DNA from 2 places in the Pseudoduganella albidiflava genome. Region 1 is predicted to be linked to the other one. Evidence: predicted binding sites of a transcription regulator. Region 1 holds the regulator's gene; the other holds the start of a gene.
The links. The regulator FliA, encoded in region 1, starts transcription of late flagellar genes. The targets are predictions, from matches to a motif close to CTAAAGTTTNNNNNNNNNNNGCCGNTA.

Region 1 (5,885 bases):
CAGCGCCGTGTTCGACACGAAGAAAGTGGAACGTATCAAGCTGGCCATCGCCGATGGCCAGTTCCAGGTCAATTCTGAAAAAGTGGCGGACGGGCTGCTGGACACGGTCAAGGACCTCCTGCATTCCCGCCAACGCTGACACTTATTGAGGTCATCCCATGCATGACGGCGCCCCGATATCGATGCTGCGCGAAGAGCAGCAGCTGATCACCGAACTGCTGCAGATCCTGAAGGACGAGCAGCAATCGCTGGTGGCCGCCGATATCGACAGGCTTGCCGCGCTGACGCCCCGCAAGTCCGAGGTGTTGATGCGCATGGGTGCCCTCGCCGCCACGCGCCATGCCGCGCTGGGCGAAGCCGGCTTCGAAGCGCGCGAGGCGGGAATGGAAATGTGGCTATGCACCCACGGTACGCCGGACGACAAGGCGCTGTGGAACGACGTGCTGGCGCATACCCGCGAAGCCAAGGAATTGAACCGCCTGAACGGCATGCTGATCAACAAGCAACTGTCGCACACCCAGGGCGCCCTGCAAGCCCTGCGCCCGCAGAACCCTGCCGGCAACGTCTACGGCCCGACCGGGCTCACCGCCACCACCACCACTTCGCGCGGCTTCCTGGCCGGCTGAAGTTGCGTCAAAAATGGGGAGGTACCCCATTTTCCGGGCAATATTTCTTCAAAAATAGGGTCCGTCCCTATTTCCTGCAAGTCACCCCAAGTGCAAATTCTGGGGTCAGACCCGCCGGGGTGAAGCAGGGGTTTCGCGAAGCATGCTTCGCGCCTGCGCAACGGTGCTGGCATGCATGCCAGCACTCCTCCCGACCCCAGCCCTTCGCGTTGGGGTGAATGCATGCGCTTTCAAAGTGTCGGGTAACGCTCAACTTAACGACTATAAGGCCTGACACCAGTTTGCTATTGCGCTGCCGGCACGTCCTGCGCCGCCGGCTCCGTTGGAATCTCCGTCTCCGGGTCCGGCACGGCCGACAGGATCGTCACCGCCACGCGCCGGTTGCGGGCGCGGCCGACCGGGTCGTCGTTCGCGGCCACCGGGTGGTTCGATGCGTGCCCGACCGCCGTCAGCCGCTCGGGAGCGACGCCCGATTCGATGAACAGCCGCACCACGGTGGCGGCGCGCATCGACGACAATTCCCAGTTCGACGGATAGATGTTGCGCACCGGCTGGTCGTCGGTGTGGCCTTCGACCTGGATCGCGTGGCGATCGGTGACCAGCAGCGCGGCCACGGCGGTCAGCGCCTCGCGCGATTCGGCCGTGAGGTTCACGTCGGCCGGGTCGAACAGCACGCTGGCGTTGATTTCCACCGATACGCCGCGGCTGTTCTGCGTGACCCGCACCTTGCCTTCCTTGACCAGCGGCGCCATCGTCGATTGCAGGTCCTGCGCCAGCTTGGTCATCGATGCGCGCTCCTGCCGCATCATTTCCTGGCGCTTCTTCAGGTTCGGATTCGGGATCGGCTGGTTCAGTACCTCGGTATTGGGCTTGACGTTGGCGCCCTGCCCGCCCAGCGCGTCGCCGAGCGCATCGGAAAACATCCGGTACTTGCCGATGTTGACCGACGAGATCGCATACATCACCACGAAGAACGCGAACAGCAGCGTGATGAAGTCGGAGTACGAGATCAGCCAGCGCTCGTGGTTTTCCGGTTCCTCGTCGAATGGCCGGCGCGCGCGGCGGTACTGGAAGCTCATCGTGGTTTCCTGGCTAGTAGTCCTGCATCAGCGTGGCGATGCGCTCGTCCATGATGCGCGAGAAGTCGCCGCTGGCGATGTCGTGGAACACGGCCGCGGCGATTTCCTGCTGGTGCACCTGGGCGATGACGATGTTCTTGAGCTTGTTGGCGATCGGGTAGAAGAACAGGTTCGCCATCCCCACGCCGTAGATGGTGGACACGAACGCCACCGCGATGCCGGGCCCCAGGCGGGAAGGATCGGTGAGGTTTTCCATCACGTGGATCAGGCCCAGCACGGCGCCCAGGATGCCGATGGTGGGCGCATAGCCGGCGGCCGATTCCCAGATGCGTACCGCCTGCCGCTCCGCCGTCTCGAACGCGGTGATCTCGGTATCGAGCAGCTGGCGCAGTTTATCGGGCTGGATGCCGTCGATCACCATGCGCAAGCCTTTGGCGAGGAACACGTTGCGCGCGCCATTCATGTGGCGCTCCAGCGCCAGCGGGCCTTCCCGGCGGATGGTCTGGTTCCAGGCCTGGATATCGCGCGCCAGCAGGATGCGGCTGTCGGCCGGCGGCCGGAACACCCACTGCAGCATGAGGATGCCGCGCCGCAGCGTGGCGGGCCGGGTCTGCAGCAGCACCGCGCCGAAGGTGCCGACCACCACGATGGCGAACGCGGCGGGCTGCACCAGCGACGACGGATCGCCGCCTTCCAGTGCCATGCCCACGATCAGGCCGGCCAGCGCCAGCAGCAGCCCCGCTACGCTGGACCAGTCCATGCCTGCTCCCGCAACGTGGCGCGCAGCCGCGACACCGCCTGGGTATGCAGCTGCGACACGCGTGATTCGGAGACGCCCATCACGGCGCCGATTTCCTTCAGGTTCAACTCTTCTTCGTAGTACAGGCCCATCAGCAGTTTTTCACGCGGCGGCAAGGCGTCGATCGCATCGATCACGGCCTGGCGGAAACCGGTGTCCATCAGCGAACGCAGCGGATCGGCTTCGTCGTCCTGGGCATAGCGGTCGAGGAAGCTGTCGCTGCCGTCCTCGTTCTTGAAGTCTTCGTAATACAGCAGCTGGTGGCCGCCGCCTTCGCCCAGCATTTCCTGGTAGGCCTCGAGCGACAGCTTCAGCGACGCGGCCACTTCGGATTCGGCCGGCGGGCGGCCCAGCTTTTGCTGCAGCACCGACATGGCGTTCTCGATCTTGCGCATGTCTTGCCGCAAGGTGCGCGGCATCCAGTCGCTGCTGCGCAATTCATCGAGCATGGCGCCGCGGATGCGCATCACCGCATAGGTTTCAAACTGGGCACCGTGCGTTTCTTCGTAGCGGTTGATCGCGTCGAGCAGGCCGATCATGCCCGCCTGTACCAGGTCATCCACTTCCACGCTGGGCGGCAATTTTGCCTTCATATGGTGGGCAAGGCGCTTCACCAGGGGCATGTGCTCCGTCAGCAGCGAATCCTTGTTCACCTTCCCTTTGACCGTGTACATAAATCTCTATTCTTGTTCAGTGCTGCATATGGTGGCCGCTCCCTGCATGATGCGACGCCAGCGTCGATAACGCCGATGGCGCTGCCAGCGACAATGACGACGATGGCGACGGCGCGGCCAGCGCAAACCGCCCCGCCAGCTGACGAAACGCGACCGAGGCACCGGCCAGCGGGAACGCATCCACCACGGCACGGCCCAGGCGCGCCGCGCGGTGCAGGTATTCATCGGCCGGCACCGAACCCATCGAGATCAGATTCACTGCCAGGTAACGGCTTGCCGCCTGTGCCATATTATCGTAAACGACCCTGGCCTCCCGCTCGGACGCACCGGTGACGACGATGCCGAACGGCCGCCGGCCCAGCTCGTGGTTGAGCCGCTTGATCATCATGTAGGCATTCGTGATCGAGGTGGCGCTGTTCGAGACCTGCACCACGATTTCCGAGCTGGCCATCACCGGCACGGGAAACGCTTCGCCATCGAACTCGCCATCGACGAGCACGATGCCGGCCTGCGCGGCCAGCACGTCGAACGCCTTGGCCAGCCGGCGCGCTTCCTGCGGGCCGTTGCGCGCTTCGCCGCGCGTCATCGACACTACGTTGAAGCCTTGCGGCACTTCATGGATGACCTGGTTCAGCGCGCATTCCTGGCGCGCCACGCTGAGCAGGCTGGCGCCATTGTCGACGCCCAGCCGAGAGGCAACCCCATGCGCGCTGGCGCAGGCGTCGACCAGCACCACGTCGTTGCCGGCACGGGCCAGCGAGGCGCCCAGGTTGACCAGCATGGCACCCTTGTCATCCTGCGGCGTGGCCGACAGGAACGTGACGATGCGGGGCCGCGGCGGCCCGGCCAGCATGCGCCGCAGTCCTTCCGCCTGATCAAAGTTGAAGTTAGCCAAGGTGCACCTCGCGCATGTCGATGTGGTTCGATGCTGCATGTCCGGCGCAGTCATTCCTGGACAATTCGATATTGAAGTCAGCCAAGGTGCACCTCGCGCATCCCATCGTTGCCGGCGGCCGCCATCAGCATCGGCAGTTCGCCATCCGTAAATTCGGAAACATCCTTCTTCAGGCGGAACGCGCGCTCGACGAGCTCGGCCGGCTGGGCCAGGTGCAGGTCTTCCGGCACGCGCTGGCCATTCGATACGTAGAACAGTTGCAGCTTCTGGCGGATCACCACGTCGAGCACATTGCCCAGCGAAGCGGCCTCGTCCAGCTTGGTGACGATGCAGCCGGCCAGGCCGCTGCCCTGGTAGGCGCGCACGACCTCGGTCAGCGTTTCCTGGGTGGACGTGGCGTTCAGGCACAGCAGCCGCTTCACATCGACATCGGTACCCTGCAGCATGGCCACCTGCTCGGTGACCATCTGGTCGCGCTGGCTGACGCCGACCGTATCGATCAGCACCGTGTGCTTGTTGCGCAGCTCTTTCAGGGCGATCCGCAAGTCGGCCTCATCCTTCACGGAATGTACCATCACGCCGAGGATCTTGCCGTAAATGCGCAGTTGTTCGTGCGCGCCGATACGATAGGCATCGGTGGTGATCAGCGCCAGCTTTTCAGGGCCATGGCGCATCACGCAGCGGGCCGCCAGCTTGGCCGTGCTGGTGGTCTTGCCGACACCGGTCGGCCCCACCAGCGCGAACACGCCGCCGCGCTCGATCAGCGCATCCTCGTTGGCGATCGCGGCGATGTTCCGCGCCAGCACGGTGCGGATCCAGCGCAGCGCTTCATCGGCGCCGCGGCCGGCCGGCAGCTTCTCGAGCAGGCGGCGGGCCAGCGTGGTGGAAAAGCCGGCGGCCAGCAATTCGCGCAGCACGGCCGCCTTGTGCGGCTCGCGCTGCTGCGCGGTGCCCCACGACAGTTCTGCCAGTTGCGTCTCCATCATGCCGCGCATGGCGCGCAGCTCGCTCATCATGCCGTGCATCTCGGCGGCCGCGTTGGCCTTGGCCGAGTTGACCGCCTCGGCCACCAGCGCGGTGATGCCGGCCATGTCCAGCGCGGGCTGCTGCATCGCTTGCTGCATCGGCTGGTGCATCGGCTGCTGCATGGGTTGGTGCGCCGGTGGCGGCATCGACGGCGCGAACGGCGCGCGCGGCATCGGTGCCGGCGCCGCCGCCATGGCGGGGCGCGCGGCCATCATGGACTCCGGCGCGGCCGGGCGGCTCATCGGCTGCATTGGCTGCATCGACGGGCGCTGGGCCTGCGGGCGTGGCGCCGGCGCGGCGGCATAGCCGTCGTCCAGGTCCAGGTGCGGCGCGCCGGGTGGCGCGTCGTCGACCGGGCTGGCCAGCGAAGCGGCATCGTCGTTGGCCAGCGCCAGGATCTCGACCACGCCATCCATCGGGCGATTCGACAGGATCACCGCATCCGGCCCCAGCGCCTCGCGCACCTTCCGCAGCGCCTCACGCGACGTGGGCGCGGTAAATTTCTTGACGTTCATTGCTGCTCCTGTTCGCCATGCACAGAGTTTTTCTCGATGGTGAAATTATTGACGATGCCGTGGAGTAAGCATCGGGCGAACAGGTGGGGAAAAGGGGGGTATTTCGGTGCGCGGGGCGGTGGGGGGCGTAGCGGGTGGGTGTCGAACACTAATGCCGTTACGTCAAGTCCACCCCAAGAGCAAACCCCGGGGTCAGACCCGGCGGGTCTGACCCCAGCCTCTGCCGTTGGGGTATGCATGCGATAACAGACCAGTCCTTCTAAGCCATCAG
Region 2 (5,885 bases), 3.3 Mb from region 1:
CTCCCAAGGGCAGCGAGCGCGACATACGCAAGGAATCTTTGAAATACGCTTCCACGGCCGACGATTTCAAGCGCCGCGCCAAGCCGGCCAAGCCTGTCGCGGAGAAGGAACCCGAGGCAACGCACGAGGTGGCGGCACAGGCCGAGCCGGAGAAGAAGGCGCCGCAGCGTTCATTCCTGCCAACGAAGGCCGAGCTGGCCGATGCGGCACGGGCCACCAGGGCCAGCGTGGAAGGGGGGCCGGCGCCTGTCGCGAAAGCGGTGGAAGCTGCGCCGCAGGCGGGAAGTGCCAAGCCTGCCGGCGGAGCGGCCGATCCGGCGATGCTGAACAAGCTGGCGGAACTGGAAGGCAAGTTGAAGACGCTGCAAGCCCAGCTGGCAATGACGAACACGGCCGGCGCCGCGCGCGTCAGCCTGCCGATGCCCGGCAAGCCGGACGCTGCGCCTGTTGCCGCGCCGCCAGCGAACCCGGCCGCCGCCGCGCCGCCGAAGACGCCCGACGCGGTCACGATGGCGGCAGCGGCGGCTTCGCAGCCGGAACCCGCCGGCACGCCCGCGGCCGCGCCGGCCGTTGCCGAAGTCGCCGCGCCGGAAGCCGCGCCGCATGCCCCGGCGAGCGGGGAGCCGCCCGCGGTGCCGGAAGAGGAACCGAAGGCCAAACCGGAACCGAAGAAAGAAGCCGCGCCGCCGCCACCGGAACCCAAGAAGGAGATCAAGATCTCCCGGCCGAAACTGCTGACGTTCCTGTTTGCCGGCAGCCTGGTGTTGCTGGCTATTTTCGGCGTCATCGTGCACTTCGTCCGCAAGGCCAAGCTGAAGCGCAGCCCTATCGTGCGGCAAAGCTGGAGCAGGGAAGAAGACGATGTCGCGGCGCGCGTCGAACCGGCGATCGCCCCGCCGGCCCAGCCTGCCGAGCCGGCCCAGCCGGAGAGCAAGGTGGCCTGAGGCTTGGTTGTCGCTTGAAAACAGCAGCCATGGAGCCCGATGCCGTTGTGTCAGTGGCATTCGATGCAGTCACGGGCGTCGAAATTCTGGTATCGGACACTAATTCCGCTTAGTTAAGCGTTGCCCGACGCATTGAAAGCGCATGCATTCACCCCAACAGCGAAGGGCTGGGGTCAGACTGAGATGTCCCGGGTTACGTAGACGCTTCAATTAAGCATCTGATGCTGTTTTTCGATTTCGATCGGGCTGCGGTACCCCAGCGTTTGATGGGGCCGCCGCAGATTGTAGTACAGCTCGATGTAGTCGGATATTTGAGTGATCGCTTCGGCCCGTGTCGTAAAGATGATGTGGCGGGTTTTTTCGTTCTTCACTGTGGAGAAAAAGCTCTCCGCCACAGCGTTGTCATGACAGTTTCCACGTCGGCTCATACTTGGGATTAAGTCGTTCGTCTCGAGCACGTTCCGATACTCCTTTGAGCCATAAACTGAGCCTTGATCGGTATGGCATATTAGTCCTGGTGCCGGCCGGCGCTGCACGATCGCCATCTGGAGCGCGGCAATCGGCAGCGTTGCATCTTGACGAGGGCTCATGGCCCAGCCAACGATCCGGCGAGCAAACAGGTCAAGAACAATGGCCAAATGTAGCCAGCCTTCGCGGGTGTGGATGGTAGTGATGTCACTGACCCATGCCTTGTTCGGTAAGGGCACGGTGAAAACTCGGTCGAGCAAGTTCGGTGCCGGTGGCTCTGTGTGCTGATGGGCACGCATGACGCGAAACTTTGCCTTGCGCAGTGCCTCAATGCCCTCAAGTTTGCGTAATCGCGCAACGCGATGCTTGCCACACTCTACGCCATCGCTGTTCAGTTGGTGCCACGTCTTCACCGCTCCCAAAGCCTGGTGACTCGATTCGTGCAGGCACCGAATTTTCTCACGTAGTGAGAGATCCTCCTGGCTACGTCGGCTAGGTGGCCGGCAGCGCCAGGCATAAAAGCCGCTGCGACTAATCTCCAGCACGCGGCACAGCGCTTTCACAGGGAAGTGATTGCGGAGTTCTTCAATGGCGGCGTACTTCACTGCTTCTGTCGCTTCAAGTACGCGTCGAACTTTTTTAGGATGGCCAGCTCCTCCTGGGCGCGAGCCAACTGACGCTTTAATTGCACGATCTCACTTTCTTCGCTCGCCGGCTTACGCCCTCGCGAACTGAAGCTGGCCTCCGGCCCCTTTTGCTCTAGGGCCTTGGCCCATTTATAGAGCTGATTGCGCCTGACGCCCAGCTCCAGTGCCAGCGCTTCCGCCGTCTGTTTGCCATCGTTAAGACGAGCAACAGCGGCAAGCTTGAATTGTTTGGTGTAAACAGAACGATGCTGCCGTTCGGCGGCAGCATCTTCAGATGGGGATTTTTCTGGCTTGGTTGTCATGGATTCCTCTGAGACGTATTGTCTCTTGTTTAGGATGTCCACGAAACCCGGTACACCTCAGACCCGCCGGGTCTGACCCCGGAATCTGCACTTGGGGGGCTTATTTAGATGGCATTCGTGTCGGACACCAGCTGTTCGTTTTGAGGCAACAAAAAAGCGCCCCGCAGGGCGCTTTTTGTTATCAGGTGATCGGCTCAGCCGTTCAGGCGGCCCATCCAGGGTTCGGTCACGTCGCGGATGGCGCGGTCGTTGGCCATGATCTGTTTCAGCAAGTCGATCTTGCGCTGGCGGGCGCTGCCTTCCAGTGCCGGCACGCCGCCCAGCGCGCCGACCGATTGCACGGCGCACTGGTTCTCGAGGCGGTCCAGCGACGTCCAGTCGCTGCCCTGCGCGGCGATGACCATCTTGCTGGTCAGTCCGGCAATATTTTCATACATCGAGAGAACGTCGGTCGAGTTCATGGAGCGCCCGTTTAATCTGCAAATCGTGATCGGAGTACTGCTTGTCATGATTTACGTCAGAGGCGGCGGGAACTTTAGGCCTTTAGCAAAAAAATTTGTAAAAAGTTTTTGGCATTGTCAGCCGGACAAGATCGCCTACTTCATCATCTCGTCGAGCCCGGCGGTCAGCTCGTCGAGCGGCGGCATTTCGTCGATGACATTGGCATCCATTCCAAGCACCTCGCCCACGGCTTCCGGGAAGGGCTCGGCCGGGTCGGCGTCGTCCAGCGTGCGGACGCGCCAGGCGGCTACGTGGACGATGGCCGCCAGCCGGTCCACCGCGCCGCGCCCGAGCGGGTCGGGGAAGGCCGCGATCGCATCGGAAAACACGGCGGGGAACTGCCAGCGCCGGGCCAGCTCGGCGCCCACGTCGGCATACGTGTAACCCAGCGCTTCCCGTTCCACGGCCAGGCGGCGCTGGTCGAGCGGCGGCGCGATGGCATCCAGCGCCACGGCCCGCTCCGGCATCGCCGAGTGGATCACCAGTTGCCCGATGGCGTGCATCATGCCGATCGTAAACGCCAGTTCGGTATTGTCGCGCGTTTTCTTGGCGATCCACTTGGCCGCCACCGCCGTGCGCATGCTGTGGCGCCAGAACTCGCCAAGATCGAGCCCGGTCACGGTGCGGAATCCGTTCACGAGGCCCGAACTGATGACGAGCGTGCGCACCGCCACGAATCCCAGCATCAGTACCGCATCCTCGACCGTACCGATACTGCGCGACAGGTTGTAGTACGCCGAATTCGCCAGGCGCAGCAGCTTCGCGCTCAGCACCGGATCGAGCGATACCTTGCGCGCGATCTCTTCGGTGGAGACCGATGCCTTGTCGAAGCTGGCCACCAGTTCCTGGACCACCTTCGGCGCCGTCGGCAGCGCGGCGGGGTGATCGAACAATTCCTCAAGTGTCATCGTGCAGGCCCCCGAATATGTTGCTGTAAGTGAACTATAGCGGATTTTCCACCCCGATGAAGCGCTTTCTGCGCGCGGCGTGTCGCCGGACTTCAGCAGGCTAGCCGCGATTTCCGCAGTCTGTCGCACAATCCTCGTCACGGGGCAGCGGCACCGCTAGAGTGCGCACTGGCGTACCACGCCAAAAAATTCGTTCACACAGACAAAACAAGGGACTTTATGCAAGCCTTCCGAGTACTGCGCCGCCCGCCGCGTGCGAGCACCCTCGCCATGGCGCTGTGCGCCGCACTGGCCTTTTCCACCAGCCACGCGCAACAGGGCGCGCCGGGCGCCGTCCAGCAAGGCGAACAGCAAACCGCCGCCGTACTGCCGGGCGACGATTTCTATACCTTCGCCAATGGCCAGTGGCTGGCCGCCACCGAAATCCCGGCGGACCGCAGCGGCTGGAGCGCCGCCCAGGCGCTAGTCGACGAAACCAACCAGCGCATCGTGCAGCTCATCGATGACGCCAGCCGGCAGGGGCAGGGCGACGCAAAAAGGGTAGCCACCTATTACGGGGCCCTGATGGACGAAGCCGGCATCGAAGCGCGCGGCACGGCGCCGCTGCGACCCGTGCTCGACAAGATCGCCGCCATCCGGGACAAGGCCGGCCTCACGCAGGCGCTGGGCGCCAGCTTGCGGGCCGACGTCGATCCCCTGAACGCCACCGATTTCGCCACCGAGAACCTGTTCGGCGTGTGGATCGCGCAGGGCTTCACGGACCCGGACAACTACGTGCCCTACCTGCTGCAGGGCGGCCTCGGCATGCCCGACCGCGCGTTCTACCTGGAAGAAAACGAGCGGATGAGCCGCCTGCGCACCGCCTACCAGGCGCACATCGCGGCCATGCTGAAACTGGCCGGCTTCACGGAGCCGGAAGCGCGCGCGGCCCGCGTGTTCGAGCTGGAGCGCAAGCTGGCCCAGGCGCATGGCCTGCGCGAGGAATCGTCCGACGTGCAGAAGGCCAACAACGTGTGGACCGGCAAGGATTTCGCCGCCAGGGCGCCCGGCCTCGACTGGAAGGCCTTCTTCCAGGCCGCCGGGCTGGGCAAGCAGAAGAAGTTCATCGTCTACCACCCGCAGGCGATCATCGGCGCTGCCGCACTGGTGGCTGAAATGCCGGTGCAGACCTGGCAGGACTGGCTGGCTTTCCACACGATCAACCAGCACACCGGCGCGCTGCCGAAGGCGTTTGTCGACCAGCGCTTCGATTTCTATGGCCGCACGCTGAGCGGCACGCCGCAGCTGTCGCCGCGCTGGAAGCGCAGCCTGGCCGCCTTGAACGCGGCGATGCCGGAAGCGGTGGGCAAGATGTACGTGGACAAGTATTTCCCGCCGGCGGCCAAGGCCAAGGTGCAGCAGATGGTGGCGAATATCGTCGACGCCTTCCACCGCCGCATCGACCGGCTCGACTGGATGGCGCCGGCCACCAAGCGCGAGGCGCATGCCAAGCTGAACGTGCTGTACGTGGGCGTGGGATATCCGGAAACATGGACGACGTATGGCGGCCTGGACATCAAGCCGGACGATGCCTTCGGCAACGCCTGGCGCGCCGCCCAGTTCCACTACAAGCTGGAGCTGGCCAAGCTGGGCAGGAAGGTCGATGCGAAGGAATGGTCGATGCCGCCGCAGCTCGTCAATGCCGTCAACATGCCGATGCAGAATGCGCTGAACTTCCCGGCCGCGATCCTGCAGCCGCCATTCTTCGACCCGAATGGCAGCGACGCCGTCAACTACGGTGCCATCGGTTCCGTGATCGGCCACGAGATCAGCCACAGCTTCGACAACATCGGCGCTGAATTCGATTCAAAGGGGCGCCTGCGCGACTGGTGGACCAAGGCCGACCGCGAGCATTTCGCCAAGGCGGCGCAGGCGCTGGTGGCGCAGTACTCGGCCTACGACGCCTTCCCCGACCTGAAGCTCAACGGGCAATTGACGCTGGCTGAAAACCTGGCCGACCTGGCCGGCCTCGCCGCCGCGCTCGATGCCTACCATGCCTCGCTGGGCGGCAAGACCAGCCCCGAGACGGATCGCCAGTTCTTCCTCGGCTATGCGCAGGCGTGGCGCGAGAAGGCG

Region 2: EYF70_RS21550 (flagellar protein FliT) is a predicted target of FliA. The motif match lies at 2,874-2,900, and genes of this name have one in related genera.

The regions. Positions count from the first base shown of each region.
Region 1 is NZ_CP036401.1:1,040,989-1,046,873, reverse strand. It holds gene flgM (flagellar biosynthesis anti-sigma factor FlgM) at 1-139, shown strand, start outside; gene EYF70_RS04420 (flagella synthesis protein FlgN) at 159-626, shown strand; gene motD (flagellar motor protein MotD) at 911-1,705, opposite strand; gene EYF70_RS04410 (flagellar motor protein) at 1,719-2,465, opposite strand; gene EYF70_RS04405 (RNA polymerase sigma factor FliA) at 2,447-3,178, opposite strand; gene EYF70_RS04400 (MinD/ParA family ATP-binding protein) at 3,195-4,073, opposite strand; gene flhF (flagellar biosynthesis GTPase FlhF) at 4,151-5,614, opposite strand.
Region 2 is NZ_CP036401.1:5,201,496-5,207,380, reverse strand. It holds gene EYF70_RS21565 (type IV pilus assembly protein FimV) at 1-944, shown strand, start outside; gene EYF70_RS21560 (IS3 family transposase) at 1,151-2,017, opposite strand; gene EYF70_RS21555 (transposase) at 2,014-2,361, opposite strand; gene EYF70_RS21550 (flagellar protein FliT) at 2,556-2,822, opposite strand; gene EYF70_RS21545 (HDOD domain-containing protein) at 2,958-3,770, opposite strand; gene EYF70_RS21540 (M13 family metallopeptidase) at 3,990-5,885, shown strand, end outside.